Regions from separate parts of the Cupriavidus sp. IK-TO18 genome, predicted to be linked through region 1. Evidence: predicted binding sites of a transcription regulator. Region 1 holds the regulator's gene; the other holds the start of a gene.
What was found. Region 1 encodes sigma-54, which starts transcription at its own class of promoters, with help from an activator protein. Its sites were predicted from a motif close to TGGCANGNAANCTGCTTT; they were not measured.
Positions count from the first base shown of each region.

Region 2: the regulator sigma-54 is predicted to act here: its motif matches at 2,823-2,840, upstream of pqqA (pyrroloquinoline quinone precursor peptide PqqA).

Region 1 covers NZ_JADGMP010000030.1:100,706-105,112, reverse strand. The annotation lists gene lptA (lipopolysaccharide transport periplasmic protein LptA) at 1-76, shown strand, start outside; gene lptB (LPS export ABC transporter ATP-binding protein) at 145-945, shown strand; gene IPF36_RS23095 (RNA polymerase factor sigma-54) at 1,101-2,579, shown strand; gene raiA (ribosome-associated translation inhibitor RaiA) at 2,628-2,978, shown strand; gene ptsN (PTS IIA-like nitrogen regulatory protein PtsN) at 3,347-3,802, shown strand; gene hprK (HPr(Ser) kinase/phosphatase) at 3,882-4,407, shown strand, end outside.
Region 2 covers NZ_JADGMP010000034.1:4,627-9,033, forward strand. The annotation lists gene pedF (cytochrome c-550 PedF) at 1-425, opposite strand, end outside; gene IPF36_RS26245 (sigma-54-dependent Fis family transcriptional regulator) at 713-2,689, shown strand; gene pqqA (pyrroloquinoline quinone precursor peptide PqqA) at 2,912-2,986, shown strand; gene pqqB (pyrroloquinoline quinone biosynthesis protein PqqB) at 3,072-3,989, shown strand; gene pqqC (pyrroloquinoline-quinone synthase PqqC) at 3,986-4,407, shown strand, end outside.

The sequences.
Region 1 (4,407 bases):
CCCGAATGCGCAGGGTTCGGGCAGCGGCTCGCCGCTGGACCTGAAGCCGGCGCCCGCGCCCGCCAACAAACCCTGACGCCTCGCGGGGACCGATGCCTTGCAAGGACCGCCTCCCCGCCTGAAACGCTGAACGCCAGACTGCCAATGACCGATACCGCCACCATCGCCGAAAAGCCTTCCGTCCAAGCCACGGCCGTCCTCGAAGGCGGCAGCACGCTGGTCGTGCGCCACCTGAAGAAGCGCTATGGCTCGCGCACGGTGGTCAAGGATGTCTCGCTGGACGTGAAGAGCGGCGAAGTGGTTGGCCTGCTCGGCCCCAACGGCGCGGGCAAGACCACCTCGTTCTACATGATCGTGGGGCTGGTGAACCTGGACGAGGGCGATATCGTGCTCGACGGCGACCACATCAGCGGCCTGCCGATCCACGAACGCGCGCGCATGGGCCTGTCTTACCTGCCGCAGGAAGCATCGGTCTTCCGCAAGCTCAACGTCGAGGAAAACATCCGCGCCGTGCTCGAGCTGCAGGTGGAAAACGGCAAGCCGCTGGCCAGGGCCGAGATCGACCGCAGGCTCGACGCGCTGCTCGACGACCTGCAGATCGCGCACCTGCGCAACAACCCGGCGCTGTCGCTGTCGGGCGGCGAACGCCGCCGCGTGGAAATCGCGCGCGCGCTGGCATCGTCGCCGCGCTTCATCCTGCTGGATGAACCGTTCGCCGGCGTGGACCCGATCGCAGTGGGCGAGATCCAGCGCATCGTCAGCTTCCTGAAGGCGCGCAACATCGGCGTGCTGATCACCGACCACAACGTGCGCGAGACGCTTGGCATCTGCGACCACGCGTACATCATCAGCGAAGGCACCGTGCTTGCCGCCGGGCGGCCCGAAGAGATCATCGCCAACGAATCGGTGCGGCGCGTCTACCTGGGCGAAAACTTCCGCATGTGATGTACTGGCCTGCCCGCGGCGGCAGGCCATTGATTCTGCCTGGTTTCACCCCCATCATCTGCATGTGGGACAGCCCACTGCCGGCGTCGATCAAGCCGCGACATCGATAGCAATTTCCGTTCCAACAACGGAAAGATGCGCATAAAATAGGTCGCATGAAACCGTCGCTACAGCTCCGCCTCTCCCAGCACCTGGCACTGACGCCGCAACTGCAGCAGTCGATCAGGCTGTTGCAGCTTTCGACGCTGGAATTGCAGCAGGAAGTCGAACAGGCGCTCACGGAAAACCCCCTGCTCGAACGCGAGAACGACTGGATCGAAAGCCCGCTGCGCGTGGCCGCCGATGGCTCGGTCAACCTGCAGAGCGCGCCCGCGCCGGCACCGGCCGAACCGCAAGGCAACGGCGAGGCGCGCGCCGAGGGCGCGGGCGATGACGACAGCTACGGCGACAGCAACAGCGGCGACGACTATGGCGGCGACTGGAGCCTCGACGATTTCGCGCGCCGCCCGCAAGGCGACGAAGACGAGAAGACGCCGATGCAGCTGCGTGAGGCCGAGCCCACGCTGCGCGAATACCTGATGGAACAGCTCACGCCGCTGAAGATCTCGGTGCGCGACAAGGGCCTGGCCATCTTCCTGATCGAATCGCTCGACGACGACGGCTACCTGAGCGCGACGCTCGAAGAGATCTGCGCCGAACTGCCCGAAGAACTCGAATTCGAGATCGAGGAAGTACAAGCGATGCTGACGCTGCTGCAGAGCTTCGACCCGCCGGGCGTCGGCGCGCGCAACGCGGCCGAGTGCCTGGGCCTGCAATTGCGCCGGCTGCAGCATCCGCAGCGCGAGCTGGCGCTGAACATCGTGCATAACCACCTCGAGCTGCTGGCCGTGCGCGACTACACGCGCCTGAAAAAAGCGCTGCAGGTAGACGAGCCTGCACTCAAGGCCGCGCATGAACTGATCCGCTCGCTGGCACCCTACCCGGGCCACGCATACAGCCGCCCCGAAGCCGACTTCGTCGTGCCCGATGTGTTCGTGCGCAAGAGCGGCAGCGGCTGGATCGCGCAGCTCAATCCGGATGTGATGCCGCGGCTGCGCATCAATGACATGTACGCGCAGATCCTGCGCGGCGCCAAGGGCGAGTCGGGTACCGCAGGCCTGCAGCAGAAACTGCAGGAAGCGCGCTGGCTGATCAAGAATATCCAGCAAAGGTTCGACACGATCCTGCGTGTCTCGCAGGCCATTGTCGAGCGTCAAAAGAACTTTTTCACGCACGGCGAAATCGCCATGCGCCCCTTGGTTTTGCGGGAGATTGCCGATACACTGGGATTACACGAGTCAACCATCTCCCGGGTGACGACCAATAAATACATGGCAACGCCGATGGGTACTTTCGAACTGAAGTACTTCTTCGGCAGCCACGTGTCCACCGAGACCGGTGGCGCGGCTTCATCAACGGCCATCCGCGCCTTGATCAAGCAACTGATAGGAGCCGAAGACCCGAGGAATCCCCTTTCCGACAGTCGCATCGCCGAACTGCTGGGTGAGCAAGGCTTCGTTGTCGCACGACGCACCGTAGCCAAATATCGCGAAGCCCTGAAGATCCCCGCAGTGAATCTCCGCAAGTCTTTGTAGCCGAGCCCACCGCCTGCCTGGTGAGGCTCTTTCAGAAGGAGAAGCGCTATGAACTTCAAGATCAGTGGACACCACCTTGACATCACGCCGCCGTTGCGTGAGTACGTGGAAACGAAGCTGGAGCGAATCGTCAGGCATTTCGATCAGGTCATTGGCGTTAGCGTGCTGCTCTCTGTCGACAATCACAAGGAAAAGGACAGGCGGCAATATGCGGAAATCAATCTACATCTCAGGGGCAAGGACATCTTCGTTGAAGCGCATCATGAAGACCTGTATGCAGCGATCGACGCACTAGTCGACAAGCTGGACCGTCAGGTACTGCGCTACAAGGACCGCGTGCAAGGCCACGACCGCGAAGCGGTCAAGTACCAGATGGCCGCAGCGCAGATGCAGCAATGAGCGTGCCCGGTGGCCCCGCAGAGGGCCGCTGAATCAAAACTGAACAGGCAAGCCGCGCGTAGCGCGGCTTTTTTGCGCCTGCGGCGCTGTGGCGCCTGCGCAAAGGGCCTGTCACCCGTTTGAGACGGAGTGTTCGCAACGGCCGCGGCAGGGTGTATGCTGCGCCATACATGCAGGGCCGCATCCTGCCCGCGCCCGGTTAAGGTGCGGACGCCAACCGGGCGGCGCTGCGCTGCACAATCACAGGGAGGCTGCTGCTCTATAATGGCCGGACGCCTCGGCGTTGCCGGCGACCGGCAGCCCCTGAGCCACACACTGCCCGGCGGAACGGCGGAACCGCCCGCTAACTGAACTCCTGCGCATCGCCCATGAATCGTTTGGCCAAATTGCTGCCACCCGGCAACATCACCCTCGACGTCAGCGTCACCAGCAAGAAGCGTGTGTTCGAGCAGGCCGGGCTCCTCTTCGAGAACAACCATGGCGTGGCGCGCGCCACCGTGACGGACAACCTGTTTGCGCGCGAGTCACTGGGCTCCACCGGACTTGGCGCCGGCGTGGCGATCCCTCACGGCCGCATCAAGGGGCTCAAGCAGCCGCTGGCCGCCTTCATGCGCCTGGCCGAACCGATTCCGTTCGAATCGCCCGACGGCAAGCCGGTATCGCTGCTGATTTTCCTGCTGGTGCCGGAACAGGCCACGCAGCAGCACCTGGAAATCCTGTCCGAGATCGCGCAGCTGCTGTCGGATCGCGACATGCGCGAAGGACTGGCGACGTTGCCCACTTCCGAAGCCGTGCACCAGTTGCTGACCGAATGGCATCCCTGATTCACCGATTGACCTGAACGGGCCGGCACAGACCGGACAGGCACAGCGCCTGGCACACCGCCCCACACGTCATACCCGCATGGAACTCACCGGCGTCACCTCCCAGTCCATCTTCGACGACAACGCAGCCGACCTCAAACTCTCATGGGTCGCCGGCCTAGAAGGTGCGGACCGCGCCTTCGACGTGGAATTCGCCCGCGAAGCCACCTCGGCCGCGGACCTGGTGGGCCACCTGAACCTGATCCACCCCAACCGCATCCAGGTGCTCGGCAAGCCCGAGATCACCTACTACCAGCGGCTGGACGACGATATCCGCAAGCGCCAGATGGGCGAGCTGATCCTGCTGGAGCCGCCTTTCCTGGTGGTGGCCGACGGCATGGAGCCGCCGCCGGACCTGGAGCTGCGCTGTACGCGCTCTTCCACGCCGCTGTTCACCACGCCGGTGTCGTCGGCCGCGGTGATCGACCACCTGCGGCTGTACCTGTCGCGCATTTCCGCGCCGCGCGTGACCATGCACGGAGTGTTCCTCGACATCCTCGGCATGGGCGTGCTGATCATGGGCGAATCGGGCCTGGGCAAGAGCGAACTGGGCCTGGAACTGATTT
Region 2 (4,407 bases), on a different contig from region 1:
TGGCTCAGCACGCCTTCGAACGGCGGCATATAGACGCGCCCGTCGCGTGTGCGGCCCTTGCGCACGGTGGTGGTGTAGAACTGCGAGATCTCGCCCATGCAGGCCTGCTTCTTCTTGGCATCGGCCAGCGACACGCAGTCGCCGTCGAGCTTGCGCAGGTCGGGGGCGATGCCGCCGGACACCGCTTCCAGGCCGTGGCAGCGCGCGCAGTTCTGGTTGTAGGCCGAGCTGCCGATGCGCTGCGCTTCCTGTTGCGCGGCGCCGGCGCGGTAGGGATTGTCCGGACGCCATTCGTCGCCAAGCTGTGGCAGGGCCTTGGTGTCGACGGCCTGTGGCGTGACGTCGCCGTGCGCGAGCGCGGTGGACGGTGCGGCAAGGGCCGCGCAAAGCGATAGCAAGGCAAGCAGATGGCGCTGCGTGTTCATGGATGTCTCCTGCGGTGAATGGGTGTTGTGTTTGACGGCATTTCCGCAAGAGCCATACCAGCGGGTGCGGCACGCGCCAGACCGGACGCGGAACCGCGTCGCAGCAGCACTGGCCGGGGCCGGTCCTGCCGCAGCGGCACCAGTCATCGCCGCGCCGGTGTCCCGGAATGCCACACTCTGGCAAGCGTCTTGCTTCATGGCGCAACACTGTCGGACACGCGCCCGCTGAAGGCGCCGGCAGCGACCCGCGCAAAGATCGCGGGCGACCTTCCACAGGAGACACAGAAATGACCATCCAAGCCGCACCGGCGGGTGAACCCGCGCAACCCGAGCGCGCCGAACTGATTGCCCAGGCCCACCAGCGCTCCGCTTCCTACGGACTGCGCCCCTATGAGTCGCCGGATTTCTGCCCGGTGCTGCAGAGCGAACTGAAGACCCGCATCGAACGCAGCCAGTCACTGTTCACCTATGCGCTGCCGGTGATGGAAACGCTGTACGACCAGATCGTGAACACCCAGAGCATGGTGATCCTGACCGACGCCGATGGCCTGATCCTGCACTCGCTGGGCGACGACGACTTCCTGGCCCGCGCCGACAAGGTGGCGCTGCGCGCCGGCGCGGACTGGTCGGAATCGTCCCGCGGCACCAACGCGATCGGCACCGCGCTGGCCGAGAACCGGGCCACGCTGGTCCATGGCGCCGACCACTTCCTGGAGGCCAACCAGTTCCTGACCTGCTCCTGCATGACCATCCTCGATCCCTACGGCAAGACCGTCGGCGCGCTCGATGTGACCGGCGACCAGCGCGGTTTCCACAAGCACACCATGGCGCTGGTGCGGATGTCGGCGCAGATGATCGAGAACCAGTTGTTCGGCAATGCTTTCCGCGACATGGTGTGCATCCGCTTCCATTCGCGCGCGGAGTTCCTGGGCACGCTGGTGGAGGGCATCGTGTCGTTCACGCCGGGCGGGCGCTTCCTGTCGGCCAACCGCAGCGGGCAGTTCCAGTTGGGCCTGTCCAACGGCGCGCTGCAGGCGCATACCTTCTCGTCGCTGTTCGGCCTGTCGATGTCGCAGCTGTTCGATGTGGTGCGCGCCGCACAGGCGGGCATGGTGCAGCTGCAGTTGCCCAGCGGCGTCAAGGTCAGCGCGCGCGTGGAATGGAAGACCGGCCGGGCCGCGGTGCCCGGCGTGGACGAGGCGCGCCCCGATGCGCACGACGCCGTCATGGCGCCACAGCGCCTGCGCGCCCACCCGTCCGGGCCCGCGGGGCCGGAAGGGCTGGATGACCTGGACACCGGCGACACGCAGATCCGGGCCGTGATCGGCAAGCTCCGCAAGGTGATCGGCAAGGACATCCCGGTGATGGTGCTGGGCGAGACCGGCACCGGCAAGGAACTGATGGCGCGCGCCATCCACGCCGACAGCCCGCGCCGCGCCGGACCGTTCATCGCGGTGAACTGCGCGTCGATCCCCGAGAACCTGATCGAGTCGGAGCTGTTCGGCTACGAGGAAGGCGCCTTCACCGGCGCCCGCAAAAAGGGCGGCATCGGCAAGATGCTGCTGGCCAACGGCGGCACGCTGTTCCTGGACGAGATCGGCGACATGCCGCTGCACCTGCAGGGACGGCTGCTGCGGGCGCTGCAGGAGCGCGCGGTGCAGCCGCTAGGCAGCAGCAAGGTGATCCATATCGATGTTTCGCTGGTGTGCGCCACCAACCGCAACCTGCGCGAGATGGTCGCCGGCGGGCAGTTCCGCGAGGACCTGTACTACCGCCTCAACGGCATGGTGGTGCGGCTGCCCGCGCTGCGCGAGCGCAGCGACCTGGACGTGGTGGCGGGCAAGCTGCTGCGCCAGGAGCGAACCGCCGGCGTGCCGCCCCGCATCAGGGACTCGGTGATGGAGATGTTCCGCGCCTACCACTGGCCGGGCAATATCCGCCAGCTCGGCAACCTGCTGCGCACCGCCCGGCTGATGGCGGAAGGCGAAGCCGAGATCACTGAAGACCACCTGCCCGACGATTTCCTGGACGACCTGCGCGAACGGCAGGCGCGCGCGGCCACGCCGGCGGCCCATGCCCTGGCGAGCGCGCCGCCGGCCGCGCAGCCGACGCGGCTGGCCGAGGTCGAGGTCCAGGCCATCGTCGCCACCGTCAGGGCACACCACGGCAATATCTCGGCGGCGGCCAAGGCGCTGGGCATTTCGCGCAATACGGTCTACCGCAAGATGGAAGAGGCGCGCGGGCTGCCGCACCAGCCCGGTTGAGCGCGCCCGCCACGATGCAGTGGTGTCCCGTTCCTGGACAGGTGTCCCATTTTGAAACAGTCGTGACACAGGGAGCAGGCGCGCACGGGCTTCGGCCAGGCCTTCACCCGGCGGCATGATGCGAGGAAATCCCGGGCATGGATGTTGCCTCGAGAGGGATGCGGCAGCCAGCCTGCCGCGCCACAACGATATTCACTAACCACGCCATCCAAGGAGAGAGACATGACCTGGACCACCCCCGCCTACACCGAGCTGCGGCTGGGCTTCGAGATCACGATGTATATCGCCAACCGCTGATCGCGCCCCGGACAGGCGCAACGCCCGCGTTGCCGGGCCGCGCGCCTGCTCCGTGACGCCATGCCCACGACCAAGCGCTCGCGCCATGACAATCATCCGGGTACTGGGGTCGGCCGCCGGCGGCGGCTTCCCGCAGTGGAACTGCAACTGCCACAACTGCGACGGCGTGCGCCGCGGCACCGTGCGCGCCACGCCGCGCACGCAGTCGTCGATCGCGCTGTCCGGCGACGGGCCGGACGCGATCCTGGTCAACGCCTCGCCCGACATCCTGCAGCAGCTACGCCAGACACCGGCGCTGCAGCCGGCGCGCGCGCCGCGCGACAGCGCCATCGCGGCGGTGCTGCTGATGGACGCGCAGATCGACCACGTCACCGGCCTGCTGATGCTGCGCGAGCACTGCCACGCCTTGCCGCTCTATGCGACCGCGGCGGTCCTCGACGACCTTGGCGCGGCCTTTCCGCTGACCCGCATGCTGTCGCACTACTGCGGCGTGCAGACGCACGCGCTGCCTTGCGACGGCACGCCGTTCACCGTGCCGCCGCTGGCGGGCATGCGGCTCACTGCCGTGCCGCTGCAAAGCAAGGCCCCGCCCTATTCCCCCAGCCGCAACGCCCCGCGCGCCGGCGACAACATCGGCCTGCGCATCGAAGACTGCCGCAGCGGCCGCCGCGCATTCTATGCGCCCGGCCTCGGCAGCGTCGACGACCGCGTCTTTGCGGAACTGCGCGACGCCGACGTCGTGCTGGTCGACGGCACCTTCTGGCGCGAGGACGAGATGCAGGCGCTCGGCTTCTCCGCCAAGGCCGCCGCCGACATGGGCCACCTGCCGCTGTCCGGCCCCGGCGGCATGATCGAAATCCTCGACCGGCTGCCCGCCGCCCGCAAGATCCTTATCCACATCAACAACACCAACCCCGTGCTGGTGGAAGACTCGCCCGAACGCGCCGAGCTGGCGCGGCACGGCATCGAGCTGGCCTGCGACGGCATGGAGATCGCGCTATGACACATCCCATTGCATGGAGCCCCGCGGAGTTCGAGGCCCGCCTGCGTGCCAAGGAAAGCGGCTACCACATCCACCATCCGTTCAACCGGCGCATGGCCGCGGGGGAGTGTTCGCCCGCGCAGATCCGCGCGTGGGTGGCAAACCGCTTCTACTACCAGGCGAATATCCCGCTGAAGGATGCTGCGATCCTGTCCAACTGCCCCGACCGCGACACGCGCCGGCAATGGATCGTGCGCATCCTCGACCATGACGGCACCGACATCGTGCCTGGCGGCATCGAAGCCTGGCTGCGGCTGGGCCAGGCCGTCGGGCTGGAGCGTGACGCGCTGCTGGACCAGCGGCACGTGCTGCCGGGCGTGCGCTTTGCCGTCGACGCTTACGTCAACTTCGGCCGCCGCGCGCCGTGGCAGGAAGCGGT